Linked DNA regions of Alkaliphilus metalliredigens QYMF. Each later gene encodes a partner of the first gene's protein in a complex. Links are inferred from orthologs where the notes say so. Each region holds a gene or a part of one and is shown in the gene's direction. Other genes may lie near its edges. The genes, in order: AMET_RS04860 and trxA.

Region 1 (16,472 bases):
TTAAATGTAAGAGGAAATGAACTCTATGAAAAGGTATGTCAGGAGTTACATGTTCCATTTAAAAGAATAGGATCTTTAGTTTTAGCCTTTAATCAACAGGAGGTGGAAACTGTACAAGAATTATTTGAAAGAGGCATCAAAAATGGTGTTCCTCAAATGGAAATATTAGATAAAGAAAGTGTTTTAAAGCTTGAGAACAATTTAAGTGAAGAGGTAGTGGGTGCACTCTATGCCAAAACAGGTGGAATCGTTGGACCATGGGAATTAGCCATTGCATTAGCAGAAAATGCATTGGAAAATGGGGTAGAGTTGCTACTTAATAGTCCAGTAACTGATATGAAAAAAATAGCAGGGGGTTACTGTATTACAGCTGGGGATAGAAAGATAGAAAGTAAAATCATTATAAATTGTGCGGGAATTCATACTGATGATATTAATAATATGATAAATAGCCCAAGCTTCGAGATCTTACCTAATCGAGGTGAATACAATTTATTTGATAAATCAGTAGGAAACGTAGTGAATAGCGTGGTTTTTAGATGCCCTTCGGAAGCTGGTAAGGGAGTATTGATTATGCCTACAGTTCATGGCAACTTACTGGTTGGTCCAACATCAGAATATGTAGAGAATAAAACTAGCGTTGAGACGACCTTTGAGGGACTCACTTTTATTAATGACCATACGAAACATACATTGAAGGAAATAAGCTTCCAAAATGTGATTACTTCCTTTACGGGATTAAGGGCAAAGACCAGGACCCAGGATTTTATTATTGAAGAATCAAAGGAATCTCAAGGATTCTTTAATGTAGCAGGGATTGACTCTCCAGGCTTGACAGCTGCTCCTGCCATCGCGGAGTATGTCATAGAATTAGTAAAAGCAAGAATAGAGAATCTAGAAATTAAACAAGATTTCAATCCAAATACAAGACCCAATATTCACTTTATGGAGTTGCCTGATAGTGAGAAAGCAAAGCTTATTGAAAAGGACCCTAGATTCGGAAGAATCATTTGCCGTTGTGAAAACATTACTGAAGGAGAAATTGTAGATGTGATTAAAAGAAAGGCAGGAGCAACAACATTAGATGGAGTAAAGAGGAGAGCGAGACCAGGTTCAGGAAGATGTCAGGGTGGATTCTGTGCTCCCAGGGTCATGGAAATTCTTGCGAGAGAGCAAGGGACTGACGTTGCAGAGGTTGTAAAGGATGGTCTCGGTTCTTATATATTAACAGGAAAAACCAAGTAGTAAAAATATATAGATGGGTAGGAGGAAACATTTTGTTACAATATGATATTGTCGTAATTGGTGGAGGTCCTGCGGGGCTTGCGGCTGCCATAGAGGCACGAAAAAATGGAGTCAAAAAAATATTAATAATAGAAAGAGACAGAGAATTAGGTGGTATACTACAGCAATGTATCCACAATGGGTTTGGGCTCCACATTTTCAAAGAGGAATTGACTGGTCCAGAATATGCAGAACGGTTTATCAAAGAGCTGATTACCATGGACATAGAATATAAACTAGATACAATGGTCCTAGAGGTTTCAGATAGTAAAGTGATTACAGCCATGAACGCAACAGATGGAATACTTCATATACAAGCTAAAGCAATAATATTAGCAATGGGTTGCAGAGAAAGAACCAGAGGGGCCATTAGAATACCTGGAACCAGGCCGGCAGGGGTTATGGCAGCTGGAACGGCTCAGCGTTTTGTTAATATTGAAGGTGATATGATTGGAAAAAGAATCGTTATTCTTGGTTCGGGAGATATTGGACTCATCATGGCAAGACGTCTAACTCTTGAGGGGGCTGATGTACTAGCTGTTGCAGAGTTAATGTCATACTCAGGGGGATTAACAAGAAATATAGTTCAATGTTTAGAGGATTTTAACATCCCACTTTATTTAAATCATACAGTAGTCAATATTGAAGGACATGACCGAGTAGAAGCTGTAACCATTGCACAGGTTGATGAAAAGTATAAACCAATCAAGGGAACAGAAAAGAGGTTTGAATGTGATACGTTACTACTGTCTGTAGGACTGATTCCTGAAAACGAACTCTCTAAATCCGCAGGGATAGCCCTTGATAATGTTACGGGAGGTCCAATTGTAAATGAATCTATGGAAACATCTGTTGAAGGCATTTTTGCCTGTGGTAATGTTGTTCATGTTCATGATTTAGTAGATTGGGTTACGGAAGAAAGTAGAAGAGCCGGTAGTAGTGCTGCTAAATATATAAAAGGGCAGATACAAAGTAATTGTAAAACCATCAAACTCAAGGGGATAAATGGTGTACGATATGTTGTTCCTCATCAAATAAGATTGGATAATATAGAACAAACAGTTGAATTGATGATGCGTGTAGATAATATCTATAAAGATATAAAATTTGTTATTAAAAGTAATGGAGAAGTCATAAAAGAGGTAAAACGAAAACATGTTGCTCCTGGAGAAATGGAAACCATTAAATTAGACCTAAGTAAATTTACGCCAGGTGATTGTGATGAAATGTATATAGAAATTGTTGAAAAGGAGGCATAACCATGGAAGAAAAAGATATGATTTGTATTGTTTGTCCCTTAGGTTGCAAGTTAAAGGTGACTAAGAGTGATATAAGTCAAACAGGATACGCTGTTGAAGGAAACAAGTGTTTCAGGGGTGTGGATTATGGTATCAAAGAAATGACAAATCCCACAAGAGCATTGACAACAACTGTCGTTATATCCGATGCTTCTGTAAAAAGACTGCCAGTTAGAACATCTGGAACAATTCCTAAACCTCTAATCAAACAAGCAATGGTCTTAATTAATAAAGTCGAGGTTAAAGCACCAATCAAAGTAGGAGAGGTTATCATTAAGAATATTCTAGATACAGGAGTAGACATAATCGCCTCTAGGAGCATGTGTCAAAATTCAGAACATGAGGATTTGTTAAAAGCCTGTTTCCTTCAAGGATAAATTCTTATAGAAATAAGCAATATAAAGGAGTAGAGATTATTGATAAGCGATGGGGAGATTGTTTTAAGACTAATTTTATCAGCCATAGCAGGAGGTATTGTTGGCATGGAAAGAGAGGCCAACAATCGTCCTGCTGGACTTAGAACCCATGTATTAGTTACTTTAGGCTCTACCCTTATTATGCTAATATCTATGTATGGCTTTCAAGGACTCGGTGCGGATAATAGTGGTGGGGAGCCTGCTAGATTAGCAGCACAAGTAGTGAGTGGAATCGGATTCTTAGGAGCAGGAACCATTATGAGAACGGGAAATGATATTCGAGGCTTAACGACTGCTGCCAGTATTTGGGTTTGTGGGGGTGTAGGATTAGCTATCGGAAGTGGTTATTATGTAGGCGGGATTGCAACGACAATCATCGTCATGTTTACCTTAAAAAGTTTGGGTTTTATACAAAGTAAGTTATTAAAAAGCCAAAATAAATTATTAATTGTCCAGGGTAAAGAGCGGGCTGGGTTAATAGGTAACATAGGACATATATTAGGTAAAAATAATATTAATATTAAGTATATTAAGGTTAATAATGAAGATAACATTGAAGAAGATGAAGGTTATATGATAGAAATTAGATTTATGGTGAAGTTACCATCTAAATTTATAAATGAACGTTTTTTTGATGAAATTTTAGATGTACCTGGAGTAGACAATGTAATATGGGAAGGCGATTTAGAAGAAGCTTTTCTATACTAAATCCCAACCATCAGATATTATTTGTCAAATGGTAATGATGTTCATAAACCAAGGAATATTATAAAAGCGCTAATAGTAGAATAACTAAAAAAAGGGCTGTAGGGGATGAAATCTCCTACAGCCCTTTTCAGGAAAGTGCTTAGACAGCTTTGCTGTCGAATGTGGTTTCAATGGTAGTTACCTCTGCTCTTTAATCAATCCCGATCTGTAAGCATCCAAAAGCATTTCCAAATCCTTAACCTGGAACTTCAGTTTTTCACCGTCATCTGTATCCCGCACCCTTTTTCTTTCAACTTCCTTTTCTAACACCATTGTAGTAGAATGAATATCCTTCTCTTCTTCAATGGCTTTCTGGGTTGATTCGAATGGGTCATGGGATACTAGTAAAAGGCCGTATGAATTATAGATCAGTGTATAGCCTGCTATTCCAGTAGTACCTTGATAAGTCCTGGAAAAACCTCCGTCAATCACTAACAGTTTTCCATTTGCTCTTATGGGACTTTCACCTTCTTTGAGTTTAACGGGCACATGACCATTAATGATATGGGACACATCTGGATTGAGACCAAACTCCTCAAATATGATTCTACACATCTTCTCATTATCCTCTAGCTTAAAATAGGGATCTTTTTTCTCAACATGGGTTTCCTTATCATTTATGAAATATCTTTCGAAGGTGGTCATCTTATCTTTACCAAAGAGGGGGGAATCTGGTCCAGTCCATAAATACCAAGTGATATCCATACCATGCTGTTTTGCTATCGGATTATTCTTACGGAAATATGCTTCTCTTACTAAAATCTCTAACCTGTCGAAATAAGCCTTTCCGCTGTAGGAGATCCCGGATGAATCTATTGTTACTTTTTTAAAGCTACCATCTTCATTCATTGGAATGCCACCATGATACATCAGGTTTGAATTGAATTTTAAATACATACTACCATTTGAAAAGAGAAATCTCACATGTCTTTGGAGCTTTTCACTGTTTAGAAATGATGATTTTAACTTTTCCATTAATTCTTTTTCTTCGATAGTAAGTTTATAAGGATTTTTAGGGTTGATAGTTGGAAAATTAGAATCCTTTAGTTTATATATCTTTCCATCTATGTCAACTGTCCCATCTTCATAATTAATTTTATTTAATAAAAGTCTGTCCTCCATAGAAAAATGTGGTCGTCTATTAATGATTTCGCCTTCTAATTTAAACTGTATGATAGAGATCGCTTTATGCATCTTTGCAATAAGCTTTAAATCATTTTCGGTGTAAATGATATCGCTTTTAATTTTAGGCTTAAAAGCAGTGCAATCATCATCTTTATAAAAATCTAAAGCGAAGGTAGCTAAGGGAAGTAAGTTGATACCATATCCATCTTCGATGGTATTCAAATTGGAATATGTGGCGCATATTCGAATAAGGGTTGCAATACAAGCCTCACTTCCGGCTGCGGAGCCCATCCATAATACATCATGATTTCCCCATTGAATGTCAACGGAATGATAATTCAAAAGCGTGTCCATAACAATATCTGGACCAGGACCTCTGTCAAATATATCCCCTACAATATGAAGTCTATCTATCACCAATCTTTGAATCAGCTTTGACATTTCAATGATAAATTCATCGGCCCTTCCAATGCGAATGATGGTTTCGATGATTTCATTGTAATATTCTTCCTTGTCTAGCTCCTTAGGACCTCTGTGCATGAGTTCCTCAATTATGTATGCAAAGTCCTTTGGCAGAGCCTTCCTAACTTTCATACGGGTATATTTAAAGGCTGCCTTTCGACAGACCTCTACCAGTCTAGAAATGGTAACTTTATACCATTCTTCAATATTTTCTTCCTTCTTATGAATAAGATCTAATTTTTGTTCTGGATAATAGATCAGTGTTGCAAGGCTTTTTATTTCCGTCTCACTCAACAGATCACCAAAAACTTCTATTATCTTTCGTTTTATATTTCCAGAGCCATTTTTCAACACATGATTAAAAGACTCATATTCTCCATGAATATCAGACAAAAAATGTTCGGTACCCTTAGGGAGGTTCAATATAGCTTGTAAATTGATGATTTCAGTACTTGCTGAAGCGATAGTGGGAAATTCCTTAGACAAAAGTTTTAAATATCTCAAATCGCTGCCGAAATCTTGAATTACATCATTATTAGAATATACCATATAACACAACTCCTCATTCATCAAAAGTTCATATTAAATTATAACATTACTTTCCACATGATTGCTAATAATTAAACTATAAAGCGGGGTGAGTTGATGATGTTATTATCAAGGATAGCAGATATGCACTAGATGCATAGCCTCTTTACTAGAAATACCAAATATTGATTACAATAAGTTAATATACTTAACATCTAAATTATGATATAATAAAATGTAACATAAACGCTTGCCCAAGCGGAACAAAAAGCAGTTTTGAATCTTTTGATTCAGAACTGTTTTTTTTTACCAATAGTAAACACTCGTTTAAATAATTACATACTTATGTTACGATATAAAAAATATAGCGTAATAAAGGAGGCCATAACTATGGAAACAGAAAAAATAAGCTCTATTAGTAGTTGCTGAGGACCTTCCCATGAAGGTGTTGGTCAACACCAAGAAGAGAGTCAAGAGAATTGTCTTGTTTGTGGTGAAAAGCTAGCTTATTTAGAAATAGGCAAAGTGCTTAGATGTATGGACTGCGGTAAGCAAGAATTAGGCTATGTCCATTGTGCAAAGGGGCATTATATTTGTGACCATTGTCATGGAGAAAAATCCTTCAATATCATTTTAGGTTTAATTGCCTCTGCAGAGGGAATAAACCCATTATTAATAGGAGAACAAATCATTAATGAAGCCCCCATACCAATGTTGGGCTGTGAACATGCTTGGGTTGCAGCGGGCTCACTATTGGCTGCTATAAAAAATCACGGGGAAATTGATGTCACAGAAGAGCAACTAATAGAAGTCTTAAATAGAACAAAAAAACAAGCCATAGGAGCCTATTGTGGCTTGACAGGAATTTGTGGAGTAGCCCCAGCTATTGGTGCTGTCTATAGTGTTATTTTAGGAGCAGCCTGCCCTAAAAATGAAGAGACAGCAGCTACCATGCATGTGGTTTCAAAGGTTATTGAAGCCATAGCTAATGAAACAGGTCCCTGCTGTTGTAAAAACTTTGTACATACAGCCCTAAAGGTTGCCTGTGATTATTCGGAAAAATATCTTGAAATACAGCTTCCATCTACTCATGATATTGTTTGTCAGCACAGTGATCGACATCCCCATGGGTGTAGAGAGCAGCAATGTAGCTACTACTCTAATCAAAAGGAAGCCAAGAGAACAGTATAGAATTAAGTATGCTACTCATTAGAAGTCTCACCATTTTTAAAATACTGACAAACAAAACTTTGGAATTCGGCTTCTAATGGAGAGGGAGAACGATGCTTATGATAGACAAAATAAAAGTTTCTTTGTAAATTTAGGTCTTTAATTCTATGGGCACTTAATAGATTATACTTAATCTCATCTTCAACAGCCTTACTAGATAGGAAGGAAACCCCCAAGCCTCTACGGATACATTGCTTTATGGCCTCAGTATTTTCAATAAAAGCCACTATTTTTAGATCGGATACAGCAAAGCCCGTTGTATTCAACGACTCTTCGAAAAGAGCTCTAGTACCAGAACCCTTTTCTCTAAAAATAAACTTTTCCTTCAATATATCTTGAAGGGTGAGTTCAGCATGAGAATGATTATAGGGTTCGGTGTAGGGAGTAACGAACAGTAGTTCATCATGATTTAGTTCCACATATTGAAGCTGTTTATGAGGGATATTGCGTCCGATAATGCCGAAATCAATTTCTCCATTGATAATACCATCTACTACCTGTTTTGAGTCATAGTGGCGCATGGTAAAGGTAACATGAGGATACATTTTATTGAATTCACATATGAGATCTGGAATAATATATTGTTCTGGGATTGTGCTGGAAGCAAGTTCAATATTACCTGATATTTGCCCTTCAAACTCCCCAAGCTTAAATATGGCCTTATGCTTCAAATTAATCATACTGATAGCATAGTCATACAATAAATCTCCAGCCTTGGTAGCTGTAATTTTTTTGTTTGAACGATTAATAAGTATTGTGTTGAGTTGTTTTTCTAAGTTTGAAATATGACTGCTTATGGTAGGTTGGCTTAGATATAAATGCTGTCCTGCCTTTGAAAAGTTCTTGAACTTTACAACGGCGACAAAGGCTTCTAATTGTTTGAAATCCATTGTGATTCCTCCTATTTCATAATAAAATATACTTGTGAGGATAAAGCATAAAAGTTTTAGATATCCTAATTTCTATTTTAAGCTTAATTTCATGTGATGTATAATGGTATTGGAAAAAATAATCATACAGTGTGAGTCAATAGAAAAATGAAATAGAGCCACCTATGGAAAAACAATAGTAACATGTATTTTAATTGTATCTTAGGCTCATCTAGGATAGACCTATTTGTCTGATACCACAATTCATATAGAAGATTTCAATAGTTGGGTTCAATGTGATAATAACTTCCTATGACTATGTTGATTAATTGCAATTGATTACTCTCATAATAATTGATAGACTTATAAATGTAGTATCATTAACAAATGAATGAACATGACAATCATATTTTGTAGCCATTATTGTTCATGGACAAATTGCCAGAAAACAAGGAGGATATTCGATGAAAAAAGTAACGGAAGATATGACAATTGCAGAAGTATTAAAAATGGATAGAGAAGTGGCTGGTATTTTTATGAAATACGGACTACATTGTCTAGGATGCCCTGGAGCAACTATGGAAAGTATTTCCGATGCAGGAAACGTACATGGTATAGATGTGAGTTTACTCATAGCTGATCTAAATAAACACTTTGAGTCTAACTAAAACAAAAATCACATAGAAAATTGAGAAAGAAGCTATCTTAACGTTACGTTAAGATAGCTTCTTTACATAAGTTAACAAAAAATTAACAGTGACATTATTGACAAAAAAACAAAAAATGAATATACTAAAAACAAACACATAGATAAGTATCTATATAAAGGGAAAAGGTGGAATATATGGACGATCAAGTAGAAATACTAAAAGCTTTGGCAGATAAAAATAGACTGCTCATTATAGAGATGCTTTCCTGTGGGGAGCTGTGTGCCTGCGATATTATGGATGGACTAGCGTTAACACAGCCAACAATTTCACATCACATGAAGATTCTACAGCATGCTAAGCTTGTGAAGAGAAGAAAGGAAGGGAAATGGGTATTTTATTCGATTAATCAAGAAAAAGTCGATGAACTCCAGGGCTTTCTTAAACACCTAACGTCATTTAAAGAAGACTGTGTTTGTAAAGGAGCTACTCAAGAAAGCTGTTATTGTAGATAAACGTTAAACAATTGTAATGCATATGATATCAATGAAGCCCAAGGATGAGGTGAAATTTGATGAAAATTACCGTAGATCAAGAGGCAATTGAATATATTTTACAACATGGAGAATCTGCAACTATAAGATACAGTAAAAAAGGCTGATGCCATTCTGGGGTAGTGGATGTACCGGTAATATATCTAGGCGAGCCCCAAGATAATCTGGATGATTATTTAAAGTATGAATTAGAAAAAGTGACGCTGTATTATCCTAAAAAGTTAGAGACTGAAAGACAGGAAATACTCATCTCTGTTTCAAAACTATTTAGATGGAAAAAACTAACCCTTGAAGGGTACTAGAGAAAGATACAAGGAGGAATAGTGATGAAAAAAAAGGTAGCATTTGTATGTGTTCACAATTCTTGTCGTTCACAAATGGCAGAGGGGTGGGCGAAAAAGTTAGGCAGTCATGTACTGGAAGTATACTCAGCTGGAACAGAAGACTATCCAGAAGTAAAGCCTGGGGCAGTTCAAGTAATGGAGGAAGCAGGAGTCGATATGAGTGAACACAGTCCTAAGCTATTAACTGATATTCCAGAAGAAGTTGATTATCTGATTACCATGGGATGCAATGTCGTGTGCCCCTTTGTACCATGCAGTCACAGTGAAGATTGGGGACTTGAGGATCCCTCTGGTGGACCAACGGAAGGTTTTAGAAATACAAGGGATCTGATTAAGGCAAAGGTAGAGGACTTCATCAAAAGAGTAGAAAATAACGAAATATAAAGACGCTTAAGTAAATCAATGCAACATAGACTTTTTATTTTTAAAATGATGTAGAAAATATTTTTTAGGAGGAGATATTGATGGGCAATGAAAATGTTGTTCAAGAGGGAAAAGGGATTGGTTTTTTTGAGAGATATTTAACTGTGTGGGTAGCTGCATGTATTGTTGTTGGAGTGGCGATTGGCCAATTAATACCAGCCGTTCCAGAGACATTAAGTCGATGGGAATATGCCCAAGTGTCTATCCCTGTAGCAATTCTAATTTGGTTAATGATTTATCCCATGATGCTAAAGATTGACTTTACCAGTATTGTAGAAGCCACTAAAAAGCCTAAGGGTATCATTGTCACCTGTGTTACCAATTGGTTAATCAAACCATTTACAATGTATTTAATTGCGGCTTTCTTTTTTAAGATTGTATTCCAAAATTTGATTCCAGAGAGTTTAGCCAATGATTACTTGGCAGGTGCAGTGCTATTGGGAGCCGCTCCTTGTACTGCAATGGTATTTGTTTGGAGTCATTTAACAAAGGGCGACCCAGCCTATACATTGGTACAGGTAGCGGTTAATAATATTATATTACTATTTGCCTTTACACCTATTGTTGCGGTTTTACTAGGAATCACTGACGTCATTGTTCCCTATGACACATTGTTTTTATCTGTTGTTTTATTTATTGTGATTCCTTTAGTTGGAGGCTATTTATCTAGAAAATATATTGTACAAAGTAAAGGGATAGAGTATTTTGAAAATGTATTTCTTAAGAAATTTGATAATGTAACGATTGTTGGGTTATTACTAACATTAGTGATTATCTTTACCTTTCAAGCAGAGGTTATATTAAGCAATCCATTACATGTGTTATTAATCGCCATACCATTAACCATTCAGACGTTCTTTATCTTTTTCTTGGCCTATGGATGGGCAAAGGCGTGGAAATTGCCCCACAACATTGCTTCACCTGCTGGAATGATTGGTGCAAGTAACTTCTTTGAATTGGCAGTGGCAGTAGCCATCACACTGTTTGGTTTGAACTCAGGAGCAACCCTAGCAACGGTGGTCGGTGTTTTAGTAGAGGTGCCAGTCATGTTAACATTGGTTAAAATTTCCAACAGAACAAGACACTGGTTTCCTGAGGTAGCAAGAGAAAATTAAATATAATCATAAAAGAATATAATTGAAAGGATGAGTATAAATGAAAATTGAAATCTATGATCCGCCAATGTGCTGTTCCTCAGGAATCTGTGGACCGAGCGTTGATGACACATTAATCAAGTTAAACGAGGATATAGAGCTTTTAAAAAAGGAGTATCCTGATGCATCTGTAGAAAGATATATGATTACACAGCAACCCTTGAAGTTTAGAGAGAATGAAGCAGTTTTTAAAATGGTAAAGGAAAAGGGAAAAGAGATCCTACCCATTACAACGGTTAATGGAAAAATCATTAAATACAGTGGATATGCAACTTATGAGGAAATTCAAACACACCTATAGGAGATGAATAACATGCAAACAAAATTCATGCTTTTTTCTGGTAAGGGTGGGGTCGGCAAAACTTCAATGGCTTCCACAACTGCAGTGCATTATGCAGAAAAAGGTAAGAAAACCCTAATTGTTACAACGGATCCTGCAGCTAACTTATCCGATGTATTTGAGCAGGAAATTGGACATAAAGTCACCCCTATTAATGGAGTGAAAAGTCTTTATGCAATGGAAATAGACCCAGACAAAGCAACAGAGGAGTACAAAGAAAGATCCCTCGCCCCTATGCGAGAATTATTTGATGAAGATTTAGTGAAGGTAGCGGAAGAGCAGTTAAGTGGACCGTGTACAGAGGAAATGGCTGCCTTTGATAAGTTCATTGATTTTATGGATACTGATGAATATGAAGTGATTATTTTTGATACAGCCCCTACGGGTCATACCATTCGTTTATTAGAACTACCGGTGGATTGGAGTAAGCATATAGAGGAGAGTGCCAAGGGCAGTGGACAAACTTGTATGGGACCTGTGGCATTGATCCAGGATAGTAAGAAAAAGTATGATGATGCCATTGCCATATTAAGAGATCGGAGTCAAACTGAATTTGTCTTTGTGATGCAGCCAGAGGAAACCTCTCTAGAGGAAACCCAAAGATCTTCAAAGGACCTTGCACAAATTGGGATTCACACAACAAAGGTGATTATTAACGGATTAATTCCAGAAGAAGAAACCATAGTGCCTTTCTTTAAAGGAAAATATGATCGCCAACAGAAGGTAATTGACAAATCTAAGGATCTCTTTAGTGATCTGATGATTCAAACCATGGAGCTATTTGATAGTGAGCTAAAGGGTGTAGAGATGTTTATAAAAAGTGCAGAGAAACTCTTTGAAGGAAGTGATACCAATGAATAAATTCTCTACTAAACTCTATCCAATAGATGCAGAGAGAAAGAACATCTTCTTTTCAGGAAAGGGGGGTGTTGGGAAAACTTCAATGGCCTGTATTACTGCGGTAGAAACAGCTCAAAAAGGCTATAAAACCCTATTATTGACCACGGACCCTGCTGCCCATATTGGGAATGTATTGGATCAGCCCGTTGGGGACAAAATTGCTGCTGTAGCAGGTATCGATAATTTATACGCCGTAAAGATTGATCAAAAAAAAGCAACAGAAGAGTATAAGGAAAATATCTTAAAGGATGCAGAAGTAAAATTTGATCCAACCACAATTATGGCCATGAAGGAAGAATTAGACTCTCCTTGTACGGAAGAAATGGCATCCTTTCAAAAATTTGTTGAATATGCCAGTGGAGATGACTTTCAGGTGATTGTAATTGACACAGCTCCTACGGGTCATACCCTAAGGCTATTAGAACTGCCTATGGACTGGAGCAAGCAAATTCAGTTAAAAGCAGGAGCATCTGTTGAAGTCAGTGATGAGGATAAACGGCAAAAAGAACGGTTCGATAAGGTTATTAATATGATGAAGGATGAAAAAGTAACTACATTTGCCTTTGTGATGTACCCTGAAAGGACACCAATAATCGAAGCCTACCGTGCATCAAAGGAGCTAGAAACACTAGATATTAAAACACAGCTAGTGGTAGCCAACTTAATCATCCCAGAGGAGCAAGCCCTGACGCCTTTTTATCAAAAGAGAAGAAAAATGCAGCTAGGGTATATTGAAGAAATGAAGGAAACTTTTAAGGATGCTACACTTTTAGAAGTGCCTATGTTTGGTGAAGAGATCAAAGGGTTGGATCTGTTAAAAGAAATTGCAAATCAAATATTTTAAGGGGTATTAACGTAGGTAAGTCATCATATTTGTAAAAAGATGACTTACCTTGTTTCGCTTAGAAAAGGGGGAAAACAGATGAAAAGCTTAGGATATAAAGTACAGCAAATAGAGACCAATACAATTAAAAAGATATACTTAGAGTTGACGGATCGATGCAATTTAGATTGTTCTATATGTTACAGAAAAGGCTGGGGAATCTCCCCAAAGGACATGGAACTGAGGGTACTAGATAAATTTATTAAGGATATTGAGGGAATCGAAGGGATAGAAACAATTGTCCTTGGAGGAATAGGGGAACCCACCTATCATGGTGACATTCTAGACATTTTAGAAAAACTGAAGGGGTATAATCTTCATATGACAACCAATGGAACGCTGCTCACTGAAGACTTAATGAAAAAAATGATTGAGACTGTACATACGATTACTGTCTCTGTTGATGGGATGCAAGAAAAATTTAAGGAAATCAGAGGTATAGAATTAAATTTAATTGTGGAGAGCCTTAAGAATTTAGAAAAATTAAAGCAACAGATGAACTCTCCATATCCGAAGGTAGAGCTGCAATTTGTTGTATCTAGAGATAATATAAGTGATATATATAAGGTTGTCCAATTAGCCAGTGACTTGAATAGTAGCCGTTTAATTATATCTAATTTGATTCCCCAGGGAGAAGATCATAAGGATAATATTGTGTATGAAATTTACCCCACGGAGGAAAATAAAAACCTTTTAACTAAAATTCGCAATTATGCTTTGGGCAAGGGGTTGAATATTCATATTCCAGCCATGGCTTTGAAGACGGAGCGTTCTTGTAACTTTATTGAAGACATGACAACCTTTATTACCTCCACTGGAGAAGTAACCCCTTGCTATAGACTGTCTCATGATGGTGATGAGTATGTGTTTGGAAGGGATAAGAAGGTGAAAAAGTATTCCTTTGGGAATATAATGGATACGCCTTTATTAGATATATGGAATAATGAAAGATATCATCAGTTCAGATATACCCTCCATAATAATTTATACCCTTCCTGTATGGATTGTGACTTAGTAGAAGGATGTGAATTGCCAAGAGAATCAGAAGATTGTTTTGGGAATACAATAAGTTGTAGTGATTGTTTGTGGGGGAGGAAGTTTGTTGTTTGTCCTTAATATTGTTTTGTCTTTATAGAAGCGAAGAAAAGATTATAGATTAACAAAAACAGTTGAATAATAAAATGAGTCATGGCATAGTAGTGAAATGTCATGGCTCATTTTATTTATTATATAAAAAACGTAAAGAGATTGATTGAGATAGAAATAATTGAAACAATGTAATTTCTCTTGTCTAATAATATTATTTTTGATAAAGTATTGTTAAAGAAACAAAACCATTTGATACCCAATAATAAATCCTTAGTAGGAATGGATGATGAATATATGATGAGGAAAGATATTTCCGCAGTGGTGTTAGCAGGGGGAAACAGCAAAAGAATGGGACAAAATAAGGCGCTACTCAAACTGGGAGAAAGAACCATGATAGAGGTGATTGTGGAAAATTTAAAACCACTATTTAGTGAGATCATTGTGGTGACAAATAACTCAGAGCAGTACCCAATGCTTAAAGGGGTTCGGTTTGCTCCAGACCGAATACAAATGGTGGAAAAGAACTCTTTAATAGGGTTATATACAGGTCTTTGGGAAGCGAAAAATGATTGTATTTTCGTTGTTGCCTGTGACATGCCTCTTCTAAATACAGCTTTGATGCAGTATATGATTGAAAATCTAGAAGGGGAGGACATACTGATCCCCTATTTAGAAGGACATTACCAACCGTTGCATGCAATTTATGGTAAAAAATGCTTGGAGCCTATGGAAATGTTATTAGAAAAAGGGGACTATAAGATATTGAATTTTTTTGAGAAAGTTGTTGTGAAACATATAGATGAAGCACATGTAAAGAGGTTTGATCCTTATTTACAAAGCTTTTTAAATGTGAATAATCACAAGGAATATCAAGATTTAAAAGAGCGTTGCTTTGATGAAAAGAGTGAAGGTTGAGTCGCATTAGGGTGAATTTTGTGTTAATTTGTCGCAAAAAACTTGTATAGAAGATAAATAATTGTTATAATGAGATTAGTTAAAAAAATAACTACCTAATAATCAATATCATTTAATCAAAGACACTTGTATACTTTCAACACGTGAACTACTTATTTAATTAGCCAACTAAACCTTTTAAAAAGTTTATAATCTAAAACGATAAGGTGAAAAAGTAGTTCTGTGGTGAATATTTTTGTCTCAATCCATTGATACATTTCAATGTGTCTATTTCAACTGGAAGCGTGTTTAATCTTTCTTCCTAACTGATATAGGAAGATAAATATATCCTTATATTTATGAATAAGGTAAAAGGAGGTTGGTTTAATGAAATTAACAAGAAGAACCTTTTTGGGCAGTTCAATCGCTTTGACAATTGCAACAGCTTTTGGATTGTCAGGCTGTAGCAAGAAGCCTGAGACATTACAAGAAACAGAAGGAACTGGCGTAGAGGTTCAAAAGTTGGCCGAAGGTCAGTGGAAAGCCAGTGGGTGTTTAGGGTGTACCTCTTGGTGTGCAAAGCAAGTCTACATGGTGGATGGAAGAGCCATCAAAATTCAGGGGCATCCTGACTCGAAGGTTCATGGTGCAAACGATTGTCCCCGTGCACATTTGGCTGTTCAACAGGTCTATGATGCTGATCGAATCAAACAACCAATGAAACGAACGAATCCTAAAAAAGGGAAAAATGAAGATCCAGGATTTGTACCTATTTCTTGGGATGAGGCAATGGAACTTTTTGCAGATAAAATCATGGAATTAAGAAACAATGATGAAACCCATAAATTTGGTCTGTTCCGTGGAAGATACACAAACATCAATGATTTGTTCTATGGAAATTTACCTAAGATTATTGGGTCACCCAATAATATTTCCCATAGTTCTATTTGTGCAGAAGCAGAAAAATTTGGACCCTACTATACCCAAGGTTACTGGAATTATAGGGATTATGATGTAAGAAATACAAAATATATTATTTGCTGGGGAGTAGATCCACTGTGTTCTAACCGTCAAGTATCCCATTACTTAAATGTTTTTGGTGAACTACTTGAGAAGGGTGTTAAAATCGCTACCATTGATCCAAAACATTCAGCTACTGCTGCTAAGTCTCATGTTTGGATGCCAGTGAAACCAGGTCAAGATGGTGCATTAGCTACGGCTATGGCCCATGTGATCTTAACAGAAGGATTATGGTCTAGGGAATTTGTTGGTGAGTTCAAGGATG
Region 2 (16,254 bases), 2.7 Mb from region 1 along the record:
CGTCGAAAATTATCCCGCTGATGAATTGAAGAAGCAAATAAAAGAATATGATGGTATTATTGTTCGCTCTGCCACAAAGGTGACTCAGGAAATAATTGATGAGGCCCTGGAAACAGGAAAGCTCAGGCTGATTATTCGAGCTGGCGTGGGTCTAGATAATATAGATGGTGCCTATGCAATGAAAAATGGGATAACTGTTAGAAATACCCCTGATGCCAGTAAAGTATCTGTAGCTGAGCTTACAATCGCTCATATGTTAATGATTGCACGAAAGCTACAACAATCTAATGTCACCATGCGTCAAGGAAAATGGTTGAAAAAAGAGTATAGAGGAGTTGAGATTGAAGGAAAAACCTTAGGATTAATAGGCTTTGGTCGAATTGCTAAAATAATTGCTCAAAGAGCTGCAGCCCTAGGAATGAAGGTTGTATATAATACAAGATCTGGAAAGGTACAGGGCTTCGATGAATTTAAATATTTATCAAAAGAAGATCTCATTCAATCAGCAGACTTTATTTCCCTACATGTGCCTCATTCTCAGGAAGCGGGAGCAGTCATAGCTAAAAAAGAATTTGATATGATGAAGGATGGTGTATATGTACTCAATTGTGCCAGAGGTGGTGTCATTTGTGAAGCATCCTTGCTAGAAGCACTAGACAGTGGGAAGGTGGCAGCTGCAGCTCTAGATGTATTTGAAGAGGAACCAGTGAAGAATGAAGCAATTTACCTGCATGAAAAAATATCACTTAGCCCTCATATTGGTGCTTCAACGGCAGAAGCCCAAGAAGGAGTTGGCAAAGAAATTGTTCAGATAATTAAAGAATTTTTTAAGATTTAAAATGCATATGCTTAGCAATACACATAAGACAAATAGACGAAGTAAATTTTCTTCAAGGAGATGATTAAATGGCAATTGTAAAGCCCTTTAAGGGAGTAAGACCCAATCCATCCGTAGCCCATAAAGTTGCAGCACTTCCCTATGATGTAATGAATAGAGAAGAGGCAAAGAAAATGGCCCAAGGAAATCCCCAGAGCTTTCTTCATGTAAGTCGAGCTGAAATTGATCTAGATGACGATGTCAGTCCCTATGGTGATGTGGTTTATCAGAAGGCTGCAGAAAATTTAAAGGATATGATGAAGCAGGGTGTTCTAATTCAAGATGAAGCACCAAAATATTATATATATAGACAAATCATGGATGGCAGAGGACAAACAGGACTTGTTGCATGTGCATCTATTGATGAATACTTAAATGATGTAATCAAGAAGCATGAATTTACTAGACCTGTTAAAGAAGTTGATCGAATTAATAATTTCGATTTTTGTAATGCCAATACAGAACCAGTATTCTTTGCGTACCGAGCACAAAAGGAAATTAATAAGATCATAAAAGCGTGGACTGATGGAAATGAGCCGGTGTATGATTTTACTTCGGAGGATGACATTGGTCATATTCTGTGGGTGGTAGATGACTTAGAGAAAATAGATGCCCTGGAGAAGCTCTTTAAGGATGTACCTTATCTTTATATTGCAGATGGACATCATAGAACAGCTTCAGCTGTAAAGGTTGGATTAAAAAGAAGAGAAGCGAACCCTGATTACACTGGAGACGAAGCCTATAACTTTATGATGACAGTGATCTTTCCAGATGATGAACTGCTAATTATGGACTATAACCGAGTGGTACAGGATTTAAATGGTCTCGAAACAGATGAATTTTTAGAAAAAGTGGCTAAGGCCTTCCATGTCCAGAAGTGGCAGGGAGAAGGACCCTATAAGCCTGAGGCAAGACATGACTTTGGGATGTACCTGGAAAATAAGTGGTATAAGCTGACAGCGAAGAATGAAGTCATTAATGAAGATGACGATACAGAGCGTTTAGATGTGAGTATCCTTCAGAAAAATTTACTGAATCCCCTACTGGGAATAGAAGACCCTCGTACCGATAAGCGAATTGACTTTGTGGGTGGCATTAGAGGTCTAAAAGAGCTTGAGAAAAGAGTGAAGCATGACATGAAGATTGCTTTTTCATTATATCCACCATCAATGGATGAGCTTTTTGCCATCGCAGATATTGGTCAGGTAATGCCTCCAAAATCTACTTGGTTTGAACCAAAGCTAAGAAGTGGTTTGTTTGTACATTTATTAGGATAGTTTAAAATCAATTATTTCTGTAAAACGCCTATCATTAGAACCATTGATGATAGGCGTTTTTGTGTTATACTCTATTTAAACCATAAGGAAAATATTTACTGGTATTTAAAAAGATGAGGGAGGAGAGTATATGAAGAAATTAAATGTAGGAATGATTGGATTTGGAATGTCTGGAAGAGTTTTTCATGGACCGATGATAACCAGTATGGATGAGTTCAATTTTAACAAAATTGTATGTAGTAGAGAAGCAACAGTGAAGGCAGCACGAGAAAGTTATCCTGAGGTACAGATCATTTCCGATGTGGATGAATTGATGGCAGATGACACAATCGATTTGATCATTGTGGCAACTCCTAATCTATCCCATTTTAAATTAGCCCAAAAGGCGTTGCTGGCTAATAAGCACGTGATTGTAGAGAAGCCCTTTACAGTGACCTCTGCAGAGGCTGATGAGTTGATTGAGTTGGCCAAGAAACAAGAAAAAATAGTAACCGTATACCAAAATAGAAGATGGGATAGTGATTTTCAAACAATAAAACAAGTGATTGAGAATGGACTATTGGGGAATATAGTGGAATACGAAGCTCACTTTGATCGATTTAGAAACTATATTAAAGCTGGATGGCGCGAAGAACAACTTCCAGGATCTGGGATGCTGTATGATTTGGGAAGTCATTTGATTGATCAAGCCCAATATTTGTTTGGATTACCCAAGGAAATCAGAGCAGACATTCGTGTCCAGAGAAAATGTGCTAAATGTGATGATAATTTTGAACTGGTTTTAGATTACGGTCAAGTGAAGGTAACTTTGAAATCGGGAATGTTAGTAAGGGAAGCATTGCCTCACTTTATTGTATTAGGAGATCAAGGATCATTTTTGAAATATGGTATGGATACACAGGAAGAGATGCTTAAAAAAGGTGAAACCCCAAAGACCATGGAGAATTGGGGAGCAGAGCCCGAAAGCATTTGGGGAACCATCAACACTGATGTAAATGGATTACATATAAAAGGCAAGATAGAGAGTTTAAATGGAGATTATAGAGGGTTTTATCATAATGTGTACAAGGCAATTATGGGAAAAGAAGAATTGATAGTGAAGCCAGAAGAAGCAAGAAATACAATTAAAATCATTGAACTGGCTATGAAAAGCAACAAGGAGAAAAGAACCATCGAATTTAAATGATCCTGATCACTCTACAGAATTATTGACACCCTCAAACTCGATGGTATTTCTATCTTATTTGAGGGTGTATTGTATGACTACGGAGTCTGTGTATCTTCTGTTTGGTTATGGATGAATTTGTCATCTCCAGTGGTTTTTACATGCAGTTTTTCTTTTTTTAGAGTTGTTTCAATTTGCTTCATCTCGTGAAACTGTTTGTTATCAATACTCACATTTTCTAAAATAACAGGATGTTTAGTGATTTCAATGTGTTCTTCACTGATGGGAATTCTGATTGTGTCAGCTTGGCTCTGTTCTTTACCATCGAAGACCTGCTTTTCAATTACAATCTCCTCTCTAACAACAGGAACAGTAACTGTTTTTTCCTCCGTTATCACCTCTTTATATATATGAACCTCTCCAGTTTTTACCTTATTTGTACATATATCTAATTTTTCTTCCCGGAGTTGTCGCTTGATATCGTCGAAGTCTAATGGAACCCCCTATCGTTTTCTTCATCTTCATCTTTTATTTTAGCATTACCCTCTTTATTGACATGGGCATCTTCTTTTTTCAGCGTTGCTTCTATATGTCTTGTATCTTCTACTTGGCGCTTATGGGCTTCAATTTCTCCCGTTATCACAGTGTGTTTATCTACTTGAACCTGGTCCTCACTGATGGGAATGTGAATCGTTTCTTCGTCAGTAATAGGAGAATCACTGGATTCATTATTGATTGAATGTCTTTCTATAATCACTTCTTCATGACTTACAGGCACATCAACTATCTTTTGTTCTTCAACAATTTCTTTACTAAGCTCCACCTCGCCTACTTGAACGCGGTTTTTAGAAATATCCAATTCTTCACGACGAAGACGAAGCGATTTGTCATCGACGTTTCGGGCTTTATCCTCTTCTTTTTCTATTTTGTCGTCATCACTTCCAAAAATTCCAAAAAATTTGCTCATAGTTACCTCCTGTAATGATCTTATTTTTTATTATCAGTTATATTTTGTGCTTTATATAGATTCAATATGCATAACTAATTTTGCTAATGAAGATGATGTTTACAGCTCCTGGTATAAAAAAGATCCTATTTAAAAATAATAAGGACTATTATACTTATGGCGTTTTTGTTTATAGACACTGATATTTCTACTTTAAACTAAACCGTAAGCGTAAACAATTAACGATTAGAGTTAAGGAAGGAGATCATGCTTAATGAGAAAAAGAGTAAAGGATATGATGTTTTTTGTGCTGATTTTATCACTAGTCCTTGCGACGTCGGGCTGCGCACCTGAAGAAGCAGGCGAGGAAAGAGGGGAAGTGAGAGAGGACACTTCATTTGCAGGGAGATATGTTGGGTATTCATGGCAGGGAGAAGTCACTGGGACTGCCTTTGAAGACACAGAACAGTTCGTAGAAACCATATTGGATCTCGATGAAAATGGCGTGATTCAAAATGCAAAAATGGTTTTTTTTGTCCAAAAAGAAGGGTTTTGGATCCCTCGGCAAAGTGGAAATGCCTATGTGGATGTAGACTTTTCAGTAGACCCTAAACCGGCAGTACCTGGTGAAGATTATGAACCAGGAGAATCAATGTTTACTATTTACACTGCAGACATGATGGCTTTCTACGCTGTTGCAGTAGATGAGCCAGGAGTCGTTGCAGTTGCAATGGTAGATCCCATTACAAGATACCAATTTGATAAAAAGTTTCCCCAAGATTTTGATTTTCAAATTCCAGTAAGTGAGTTGACAATCGGAAGTTCTGAGGTGGTGCCAACCATAAGAACTTCAGCTGGAGGACTCATGAAGCCCGATGAGTGGGAGACGCTATCAGATCAAACCATTTTTAACATTAACCCATGGTCTCATGTGGTGAACGATGTAGGTATATTACAAGGGGTCAACGAATCATCTTCCACACAAGCGTTTCTTGAAGCCCTAGGAGTTGAATTTGATGGCGAAGAACCACAACCAATGAATGTTGCCTATGGGTATTTTGGTATGGGTGGATGGGATGGTAATTATGGCGCCATTGAAGAATCTCTTAGAGGCCAGGATGCAACAGAAAAGACATCCTTAATAGATTGGTCCATTCCACGCTATGCCGGCGCAGTCAACGAAGAAAATATCTTTGGGGTTGATGTTGAATCAGGTGCAACACGTACAGTGCAGAACTCTATCGACGGTATTTCCGGTGCAACAACGCGAATGTCAAGAGAATCCACTTCGTATCAACGGGCATTGGTGGAAGCAGGTATCATTAATGAAGAAGACGTGATCGTAGGAAGATTCTAAAAACATAGGTTTCTAATTCTCTGTGAAAATGTCTCAAAATAAGTAGTAACTAGATAAACCAAGATATCGAAATAAAGTCTCCCTTTATGGTATAATGGTTTATCCTTATTTGAATTAGTGAAGTAAAGGTGTAGAGAAAAAGTTTGGAAGAATGGGAGGCAGTCGAATTGGCTTTACATGTTGTATTACTTGAACCAGAAATTCCCCAAAACACAGGAAATATTGCTAGAACCTGCGTTGCTACAGGAGCAACTCTTCATTTAATTGGTCCCATGGGTTTTTCAATAGATGAAAAACAGGTAAAAAGAGCAGGGCTAGATTATTGGGAGCTGTTAGATCTTAATTACTACGATCGTTATGCAGACTTTTTAGAGAAAAATAAGCACCCAAAGGTTTATTGTGCCACAACAAAGGCGCAAAAAAACCACAGTGAGGTTGCGTATCCTCAGGATGATACATATATCATGTTTGGAAAGGAAACAGCAGGGATCCCTAAAGAAATATTAAAAGACCATGAAGAGACATGCATTCGAATTCCCATGGTGGACATCGAACGGGCTCGTTCTTTAAATCTATCCAATGCAGTTTCAATTGTGGTCTATGAAGTATTACGACAATGGGGATATTCAAATATGAGGTAGTGTTATTGCTACGAAAAAGCATCAAAGTTGAGAGCGTTAAACAACTTTGATGCTTTTATTTTTATGAACTAAAGAATTTAGGTTATAAATAGTACAACAAGAAAATATTGTAAATTATATAGATAAGTTATACAATAAAATAAAAGCACCCCTATTAGGAGGTTGGCTATGAAAAAAATTCAAATCATCGCAGATAGTATGCTTGATATACCAAAGAATATAATGAAAGCATATAATATTAAAATAGCACCATTAAGGATTCATTTTGAGGGTGGGGAGTATCGGGATGGAGTAGACTTGAGTCCCCAGCTCTTTTATGAAAAACTATCAGAAGCAAAGGAATTACCGAAAACATCTCAAGTGTCACCAAATACATTTATACAAATGTTTAACGAAGCAATTCAGGAGGGATATGAAGTGATTTGTATTAATGGATCTTCTAGAGCCAGCGGAACCCATCAGTCAGCCATCATTGCGAAAAATGAAATTGACAGCCCGTTGATTGATGTCGTTGATACCATGGGATTAAGTATGGGGGGAGGATTGTTGGTCTATGAAGCTGCCAAAATGGTAGGGGCAGGAAAGGAAAGAAAAGAAATCGTTGAAACACTCCTTGCCTTAAGGGACCGAGTAGATCATATTTTCACAGTGGATACATTGGAATATTTAAAGATGGGTGGACGATTAAATCCGATGAAAGCAACCATTGGAACTATTTTAAGTGTAAAACCAATTCTAACCGTAACTGAGGGCCTAGTGGATTCATTAGATAAGGTAAGGGGAAGCAAAAGGGTTATGGGAAAAATGATTGAGTTAGCTAAAGAAAGAGGAGGAGATTTTCATGAGCAAACCATGGTTTTGGCCCATGCAAATAGACCCGATATTCTGGAAACTTTTAAGGCAAAAGTAATAGCGGAACTAAATCCAAAAGAAGTACTTACAGCTGAGATTGGTGGTACAGTAGGAACCCATGCTGGTCCTGGTACATTAGCTATTTTTTACTATAAAAAAGTGAAATAGAAGGTAGTTGAGATTTTTTGTATTTAAGGCAGAATAATTTGAATTTATCGTGACAATCAATTCACTATCAAATGACAAAAAATGCTTTACATTCTAGTATATAGTTGATATAATTTTAACGAGAAGAGCTACTCGTAAAGTTTACTAATCAGTAATACTATAGCAACAATAGTTACTACTAATAGGAAAAAGATAAATGATTAAAAAAATAGATATTCTGCACTTCTATAATAAATGATAATAAAAAAAATATCGAAATCTGGAAGAAGAATGTGGGAGAGATTCGATCAAGGCCTAAGAAACCATAGGTAATGATTGGACGCCGAAGGAAGAAGCTAGAGAAATTGCCCTTTTCTAGTGAAAATCTCAGGCAAAAGGACCGTATTTGGACAGAACTCTGGAAAGCGATTTTTCACCGAAGGAGCAACTCCTCATACATTGAGGAAGAATCTCTCAGGTACAAAAACAGAGATGACTTTTGGCAACGGGCTGTTGACATAAGTTTCTCTGTTTTTGTTTTGCCATTTTCGTGTATAGTCAATCTTTGGAAAGGCAATAAATTAAAGAGTAATACTAGATGATTAGAATAAATTACAGTGGAAATACATAGGTCACATTGTATGAGAGGGGACGTTAAAGTTGAAGGCTATCATTGTCACCAATAATCCTAGAGTAAAGGAAAAGTATAGTCAGATTTATCAAGTGGTGTTTGAAGAAGGAAGCGTCTTAGATGTGTTAAGACAGGTCCGGGATTATATTCATCGAGGACATGAACTACTAACCCACCCATTATCAGGAAGCGTTAAGCCTAATGAGTCACCCTATAAAAGTGTCTTAGTCTCTACAATGGCTGAAACAGTAGAACTAAACTCAGTTAGAATCATAGAAGGAAGCATGGAAACCGCACAGAAATTGATTAATATGAAAACGATTCCGCGTTGGAGTGAAAAAGTACTCCAAGATTTTCAAGTGATAGACTGTTCATTGATTGACAGTGGCATTGAAAGTATGACACAATTTTAATGATGTTAAATTAACTGGTTCTAAAAGCAAGACAAAAAGGACTAAATAAATTAAAAGAAGTTAAGGAGTGGAAAACATGGAAAATGTTTATGATGTTGTAATTATTGGAGGGGGTCCTGCGGGACTATCAGCTGGGCTTTATGCAGCAAGAGGAAAAATGACTACTTTAATTCTAGAAAAAGAAAAGACCGGTGGCCAAATTGCCACAACTGAAGAAGTGGCGAACTACCCTGGTTCAATTACAGATGCCACAGGTCCCGCATTAGTTGCCAGAATGGTTGAGCAATGTAATGAATTTGGAGCAAAAATTGAAAAGGACACAATTAAAGAAGTTAAGTTAGAGGGAAAAATTAAGATTTTAGTAGGAGAAAAGAATACATATCATGCAAAGTCTATTATTGTAGCTCCAGGAGCCAGTCCAAGACTTTTAGGTGTACCAGGAGAAAAAGAGTTAACAGGTAAAGGGGTATCTTATTGTGCCACCTGCGATGGCGATTTCTTCACAGATTTTGAGGTGTTTGTCATTGGTGGAGGAGACTCTGCGGTTGAAGAAGCAATGTTTATTACAAAATTTGCCCGTAAGGTAACCATTGTTCATAGAAGAGAAGAACTTAGGGCAGCTAAGTCTATTCAAGAAAAAGCATTTAAGCACCCTAAAATTGATTTTATTTGGAATACAACAATCAAAGAAATTAAAGGTGATGGGTTAGTTGAATCAGTTGTATTTGAAAACCTAAAAACTGGGGAAATTACAGAGCATCATGCAGATGAAGAAGATGGCACATTTGGTATTTTTATGTTTGTGGGATATATTCCCCAAACCGACTTGTTTAAAGGTATGTTAGACATGGATCGTACAGGTTACATCGTGACAGATGATAATATGAAGACCAATGTCCCAGGGGTATTTGGAGCAGGGGACTGTCGGGTCAAGTCATTAAGACAGGTTGTAACTGCAGTATCAGATGGGGCCATTGCAGCTGTACAAGCAGAAAAATATATTGAAAATAATTTCGAAGAGTAAAGCTTGATTCGTAATTAGGTGAAATTAAAAATCAAATTAATGTCTCCTTTGTACTTCTGGTTTAGAGGAGATAGATAAAATGAATGCGATGTTAAGGAGGTGAAAAGATGCTAGCAGTGGATAAAGAAACTTTTGAACAAGAAGTGTTAAAGGCAGAAGGATATGTTTTGGTTGATTTTTGGAGTGACGGATGCGAACCATGCAAGGCTTTAATGCCTGATGTTGAAGCATTAGAGGCACAGTATGGAGACAAAGTGAAATTTGTTAAGCTAAACACAACTCAAGCCAGAAGATTGGCAATAAAAGAAAAGGTACTTGGACTGCCAACAATTTCCATGTATAAAGATGGAGTTAAGGTGGAAGAAGTAACTAAGGATGCAGCAAACAAGGAAAATATTGAGGCAATGATTACAAAAAGCTTATAAGGCTCTACTGGCCTATGGCATGAACGTTCAAACTATAGGCCTGATCAATAAAGGGAGGTGAAGATTGTGCGCTTAGAATTAGGTAAGATTTTCATCAAAGATGTACAGTTTGGTAACGCATCGAAAGTGGAAAATGGCGTGCTGTATGTCAATAAGGATGAAATGATAAAAGAAATTGGCGGAGATGAACACATCAAGAGCATTGAAATTGGGTTAGCACATCCGGGTGAGGAAATTAGAATTACACCTGTTAAAGATGTCATTGAACCAAGAGTTAAGGTGGAAGGTCCCGGTGGTATTTTCCCAGGGATACTAAGTAAAGTTGAGACTGTTGGAACTGGACGCACACATGCTTTGAAGAATGTAGCTGTTGTGACTGCTGGTAGCATTGTTGGATTCCAAGAAGGTATTATTGACATGACGGGTCCAGGAGCAGAATACACACCATTTTCACAAAACCATAACATTGTTGTTGTTTGTGAACCGGTAGATGGTTTAAAGCAATACGATCATGAAGCGGCTGTGAGAATGATTGGACTAAAGTCAGCTCAATACTTAGGTGAGCTAGCAAGAAGTCTTCAACCAGATGAAGTACAAGTATATGAAACACAACCAATCTTTGAATCAGTTAAGAAGTATCCTGACTTACCTAAAGTGGGTTATGTATACATGCTTCAAACCCAAGGACTTTTACATGACACCTACGTATATGGTGTAGACGCTAAGAAAATTGTGCCAACACTGTTGTATCCAACAGAAATCATGGATGGTGCAATTATCAGTGGAAACTGTGTATCTGCTTGTGATAAAAACCCAACCTATGTCCATCAAAACAATGGAATCATTGAAGAACTTTATGAAAAGCATGGTAAAGAGATCAATTTCGTGGGTGTTATCATCACCAATGAAAATGTTTACCTGGCTGACAAAGAAAGATCTTCAAATTGGACTGCCAAATTATGCAAATATTTAGGGCTAGATGGTGCCGTCGTTTCACAGGAAGGCTTTGGAAATCCTGATACAGATTTAATTATGAACTGCAAGAAAATTGAAGCAGAGGGAATTGACACAGTTATCGTAACTGATGAATATGCGGGACGAGATGGTGCATCTCAATCATTAGCAGATGCAGATCCAGTGGCTAATGCGGTTGTAACCAATGGAAATGCAAATGAAGTGATTGTTTTACCACCAATGAAAAAAATAATCGGAAGCACACAATATGTTGATGTGATTGCCGGTGGATTTGATGGAAGCTTAAGAGCAGATGGTAGTATCGAAGTAGAAATCCAAGCAATTACTGGAGCCACCAATGAAACAGGATACGTAAAGCTGTCTTCAAAGGGATACTAGTAGAAAAATTACTAATATTTGTCAGCAGATAAACGTTTGCAATTAATCGAAATATCTAAAAATAAAATTTCAAAACGAAAGGATGGTACTTAATGAGTTTATTTGATGGAAAAAAAGTCATCATAATTGGTGATAGAGATGGAATTCCTGGTCCAGCTATGGAAGAATGTCTAAAGGGTACAGGGGCGGAAGTTGTCTACTCTTCTACAGAGTGTTTTGTCTGAACCGCTGCAGGTGCTATGGACCTAGAGAATCAAAAGAGAGTAATGGATCTAACTGAAAAGCATAATGCTGAAAATGTAGTTGTTATTTTAGGAGCAGCAGAAGCAGAGGCTGCAGGATTAGCAGCTGAAACAGTTACCAATGGAGATCCAACTTTCGCAGGGCCATTAGCAGGAGTCCAGTTAGGACTAAGAGTTTATCATGCAGTAGAGCCTCAATTTAAAGATGCAGTAAATGCTGAAGTATATGAAGATCAAATCGGCATGATGGAAATGGTGCTTGAGGTTGATGCCATCATTGAAGAGATGAGCAATATCAGAAATGAATTTGGTAAATTTAAAGACTAAGAGATCCTTTTATAAAAATAAATATTTTCCCAAAAATAGAGAGGGGGGAAAGCATGAGCAAAAAGAGAGTTGTTCATTATATTAATCAATTCTTCGCCGGGATTGGTGGAGAAGAAAAAGCGGACATAAAGCCAGAAGTAAGAGAAGGTATTGTAGGACCAGGAATGGCTTTAGAGAGCGCATTAAAAGATGAAATAGAAATAGTTGCAACGATTATTTGCGGTGATTCCTATTTTAACGAAAACGTAGAAGAAGCAAAGGCTGAAGTCATAAAGATGGTAAAGCAGTATAAGCCTGATCTATTTATTGCAGGCCCTGCTTTTAACGCCGGACGCTATGGTGTTGCATGCGGAACCATTGCTAAGGAAGTAAATGATCAGTTAGGAATCCCTGTATTAACAGGAATGTACCCAGAAAACCCAGGTGCAGATATGTATAAAAAGAGTGTTTACATTATAGAAACTGGTAATTCTGCGGCAACAATGAGAAAAGCCATTCCAGCTATGGCCGCTCTTGCCCTTAAGATGTTAAAAGGAGAATCAATTGGTTCTCCAGAAGACGATAAATATATTTCCCGAGGAATCAGGAAGAATTACTTCGCCGAAGAGAGAGGCGCTAAGCGTGCAGTTGATATGCTGATGAAGAAGTTAAATAAAGAAGACTTCGTAACGGAATATCCAATGCCAGACTTTGATCGCGTAGAGCCAAATCCAGCAGTGAAGGACTTAAGTACTGCGAAGATCGCATTGGTTACATCTGGCGGTATTGTACCAAAGCATAACCCAGATAGGATTGAATCTTCTAGTGCATCTAAATATGGAAAATATGATATTTCACAGTTTAAGGATTTAACGGAAGCAGATCATGAAACCGCTCATGGTGGCTATGATCCTACCTATGCCAATACAGATCCTGATCGTGTTTTACCAGTAGATGTATTAAGAGACTTAGAAACAGAGGGCATCATTGGCAAATTACACAAGTACTTTTACACAACAGTGGGTAATGGGACTTCAGTTGGAAGCTCTAAACTCTTTGCAGCTGAATTTGCAAAGGAATTAGTGGCTGATGGTGTGACCGCCGTTATCCTCACATCTACGTGAGGCACCTGTACACGTTGCGGTGCAACGATGGTGAAAGAGATTGAAAGAGCAGGAATTCCTGTAGTACACATGTGTACAATTGTACCCATTTCCTTAACGGTTGGAGCGAATCGAATTGTACCCACAATTGCAATTCCACATCCATTAGGAAATCCAGCATTAGATGAAAAAGATGAAAAGAGCTTACGAAAAAAATTAGTTGTAAAAGCCCTAAAGGCCTTAACAACTGAAGTTGATGGTCAAACAGTATTTGAAGATTAATGAACCCATCAATATGACTAGATAAATGAAAGACATAAATAGATGGGTGATTAGGGTCACCCATCTATTTAAATATTATGCCGAAGAACAAAAATGATGATAACTGATTCATTAAAAAAATGATTGATTCGCAAGAAAATTCTTTGGAGGTGGCTATGATGTCCTACGCAGTAATGAAGGGTGCCGGTTACATTCTTGTACATGCACCTGATATGGTAATTCACAGTGGAACGACACAGATTGGTGAAAAACTTGGAAATCCAGAATCAGAGTATTTAAAAAAGCTTCCTAATCATTTAAGGAGCTATGAAAAAGTAGTGGCTTATCCGCCAAACCAAGTATATATAGGGAATATGAAACCCGAAGAGCTACGGGGTTATGAGATGCCATGGCATACCCATGAAGTTGAAAGTGCAGATCGTTTTGGTAAAGTAGGAGAAATCATGCCCCAGGACGAGTTTATTGGTTTCTTAAAGGCTGTTGATGTTTTTGATCTTGTTAAATTAAATAAAGAATTCACCAAAGAAGTAAGGGGAAAGCTTGAAAAACATCCTTTAATGACAGAAGCGTTGATCGCTAAAATTAAAGAAGGTGAAGAGCAAGAGGATATTGATCAATTCATTAACAATCATCATGCAGAGGCAATTTATCAGGATCACAAGATTGTGGGATGCGTCAAGCGAGCCCATGAAACGGATTCTAATTTAAATGCTCATATTATGTTTGAAAACTTAGTTGCAAAAGCTTCAGGTGCATTATCATTCATGAATCTAATTGCTAAAAATGACATTGATGTGACATCAATTGAGTATGTCATTGAATGCTCAGAAGAGGCTTGCGGCGATATGAATCAAAGAGGTGGCGGGAACTTTGCTAAGGCAATCGCTGAGGTTGTTGGCGCTGTTAATGCAACTGGATCTGATACAAGAGCATTTTGTGCTGCACCAGCCCATGCCATGATCCAAGCGGCAGCTTTAGTTAAGGGTGGCGTGTATGAAAATGTTGTGGTTGTCGCCGGTGGCGCAACTGCTAAGTTAGGCATGAATGGGAAAGATCATGTTAAAAAAGAAATGCCAATCCTGGAAGATGTATTAGGTGGATTTGCAGTATTGGTGAGTAAAAACGACGGTGTGAATCCGATTATCAGAACTGATTTAATTGGAAGACATACAGTAGGAACAGGTTCTTCACCACAGGCAGTCATCACTTCTCTAATCACTGCACCCTTAGATAAGGGTGGTCTAAAGATTACAGATGTTGATAGATACTCAGTGGAAATGCAAAATCCAGATATCACAAAGCCTGCTGGAGCAGGAGATGTACCTGAAGCTAACTATAAGATGATTGCTGCATTAGGCGTAAAAAGAGGCGATTTAGAAAGAGCAGAAGTGGCTACATTTGCTAAAAATCATGGTATGCCTGGATGGGCGCCAACCCAAGGACATATTCCTTCTGGAGTACCTTACCTAGGGCATGCACGTGAAGCTTTCTTAAATGATGAAATCAAAAGAGCTATGATTGTTGGGAAGGGAAGTCTATTCCTAGCTAGAATGACAAATCAATTTGATGGCGTATCCTTTATACTAGAAAAGAACGATGGCCTAACAGAAGAAAAGCCACAAGGGATTTCTGAGGATGAAGTAAAATCTATGATAGGTGAAGCCATGAAGGATTTTGCGTCACACTTATTAGGTAAATAAGGGGTGAACTCAATGACTGAAAATAAAGCAGTAAAAAAAATGATTGGTAATGTCTTTAACGACATTGCAGATGCAATGCAAACAGGACAATTTGGAAAAAAGGCTCGCATTGGACTAACGACATTAGGAAGCGAGCATGGTGTTGAGACGCTGATTCAAGGTGCCGAAATGGCAGCACAAATGTGTTCTGATTATGAGGTTATCTTAATCGGACCCAAAAATGATACGAAATTTCAAACAATCGAAGTAAATGAAGAAGAAATGATGCATAAAACCATGGAGAAGCTACTAGAAGATGGCACAATTGATGCCTGCGTGACGATGCATTATAACTTTCCAATAGGGGTAGCCACAGTAGGCAAGGTGTTCACTCCTGGAAAGGGAAAAGAAATGTATCTGGCAACAACAACAGGAACAACCTCTACCCATAGAGTAGAGAGTATGGTGAAAAATGCCCTTCGTGGAATCATAGTCGCTAAGGCTTGTGGGATTGAAAACCCAAGTGTGGGTATTTTAAATCTTGACGGATCAAGACAGGTGGAGAGAGCATTAAAGGAATTGAATAGCAATGGATATCCTATTAATTTTCAAGAATCCATGCGTTCTGATGGTGGCTGTGTTATGAGAGGAAACGACCTCTTAGCAGGAACGCCAGATGTCATGGTTCAAGATACACTATCAGGAAATATTTTTATGAAGGTGTTTTCTTCCTTCACAACTGGAGGAGAATACGAGTCCATGGGATATGGCTATGGACCAGGAATAGGCGATGGATACGATAAGACAGTGTTGATCCTATCCAGGGCATCTGGAACGCCTGTTGTAGCCAATGCCATTAAGTATGCAGCTGATTTGATAAAGGGAAATATTAAAGAAGTGGCAAAGCGGGAATTTGATTTAGCTAGAGCAGCAGGTGGAGAAGCGATTTTGAAATCCTTGATAAAAGGCACTCAAAAAGCCGCTTGTGATGAAAGAGATAAAGAGGTAACTGCACCGCCACATGAAGTTGTGACGGGATCCATTTCGGGTATCGATATTATGGATTTAGAGGATGCTGTGACAGCTCTTTGGAAAAAGGGGATTTATGCTGAAAGTGGTATGGGCTGTACAGGGCCAGTGGTCATGGTCAGCGAAGCCAAGCTACAGCGAGCAATACAAGAGTTAAAAGAGGCCAAGTTTGTTGCCCAAGAAGCAGATCCTTGTTAAATAAAAAAATGTAATTTTAAGAACCCATGGTGAACTATGGGTTCTTATCTTTTTGTATAGTATATGAACCCAAAATGTACAAAGGAGAACTTGTCTCCATGCTTCATAGACTTCTCTTCACAACCCTAGAATTCGGTTGCATTTCTATATTTTGTATATTATAATCAATTATATAGGCAGTAAGTTTGTACTATAATTTTTAATCACTCAATACATATAAAAAAGAGTGATTAAATAACTTTCAAAAGGGGGATTTAAAAGTGAAAAAAAGTCTCATGTTATTACTAGTAGGCATGCTAATGTTATC

Evidence for each region.
Region 2: the proteins of AMET_RS04860 (region 1) and trxA are in contact, whole or in part, in an NMR structure (PDB 2IPA), measured with the Bacillus subtilis proteins. The link is inferred for Alkaliphilus metalliredigens QYMF from one-to-one orthologs.

Annotation. Positions count from the first base shown.
Region 1 is NC_009633.1:1,017,871-1,034,342, forward strand. The notes cover bases 8,223-11,187. They hold AMET_RS04860 (arsenate reductase ArsC), read left to right. Parts: upstream 8,223-9,486; coding sequence 9,487-9,888; downstream 9,889-11,187. Other genes in these bases: AMET_RS04845 (DUF1858 domain-containing protein), read left to right, coding at 8,424-8,627; AMET_RS04850 (ArsR/SmtB family transcription factor), read left to right, coding at 8,804-9,121; arsB (ACR3 family arsenite efflux transporter), read left to right, coding at 9,969-11,042; arsD (arsenite efflux transporter metallochaperone ArsD), read left to right, coding at 11,083-11,187. In the rest of the region: AMET_RS04810 (NAD(P)/FAD-dependent oxidoreductase), read left to right, coding at 1-1,245; AMET_RS04815 (NAD(P)/FAD-dependent oxidoreductase), read left to right, coding at 1,278-2,543; AMET_RS04820 (DUF1667 domain-containing protein), read left to right, coding at 2,546-2,959; AMET_RS04825 (MgtC/SapB family protein), read left to right, coding at 2,999-3,706; AMET_RS04830 (fructose-1,6-bisphosphatase), read right to left, coding at 3,884-5,881; AMET_RS04840 (selenium metabolism-associated LysR family transcriptional regulator), read right to left, coding at 7,063-7,980; more of arsD, read left to right, coding at 11,188-11,382; AMET_RS04875 (ArsA family ATPase), read left to right, coding at 11,395-12,282; AMET_RS04880 (ArsA family ATPase), read left to right, coding at 12,275-13,165; AMET_RS04885 (tungsten cofactor oxidoreductase radical SAM maturase), read left to right, coding at 13,244-14,320; AMET_RS04890 (molybdenum cofactor guanylyltransferase), read left to right, coding at 14,492-15,208; AMET_RS04895 (molybdopterin-dependent oxidoreductase), read left to right, coding at 15,575-16,472. UniProt on the Bacillus subtilis protein: Catalyzes the reduction of arsenate [As(V)] to arsenite [As(III)]. In vitro, can dephosphorylate para-nitrophenyl phosphate (pNPP).
Region 2 is NC_009633.1:3,683,011-3,699,264, reverse strand. The notes cover bases 8,350-11,096. They hold trxA (thioredoxin TrxA), read left to right. Parts: upstream 8,350-9,437; coding sequence 9,438-9,755; downstream 9,756-11,096. Other genes in these bases: AMET_RS17645 (glycine/sarcosine/betaine reductase component B subunit), read left to right, coding at 9,822-11,096; trxB (thioredoxin-disulfide reductase), read left to right, coding at 8,383-9,330. Also shown: AMET_RS17705 (D-2-hydroxyacid dehydrogenase), read left to right, coding at 1-838; AMET_RS17700 (DUF1015 domain-containing protein), read left to right, coding at 907-2,154; AMET_RS17695 (oxidoreductase), read left to right, coding at 2,285-3,340; AMET_RS17690 (YsnF/AvaK domain-containing protein), read right to left, coding at 3,418-3,798; AMET_RS17685 (YsnF/AvaK domain-containing protein), read right to left, coding at 3,810-4,286; AMET_RS17680 (hypothetical protein), read left to right, coding at 4,540-5,622; tRNA (uridine(34)/cytosine(34)/5-carboxymethylaminomethyluridine(34)-2'-O)-methyltransferase TrmL, read left to right, coding at 5,790-6,263; AMET_RS17670 (DegV family protein), read left to right, coding at 6,432-7,283; AMET_RS17660 (GrdX family protein), read left to right, coding at 7,923-8,306; more of AMET_RS17645, read left to right, coding at 11,097-11,108; grdC (glycine/sarcosine/betaine reductase complex component C subunit beta), read left to right, coding at 13,200-14,741; grdD (glycine/sarcosine/betaine reductase complex component C subunit alpha), read left to right, coding at 14,754-15,947; AMET_RS17610 (BMP family lipoprotein), read left to right, coding at 16,208-16,254. UniProt on the Bacillus subtilis protein: Participates in various redox reactions through the reversible oxidation of its active center dithiol to a disulfide and catalyzes dithiol-disulfide exchange reactions.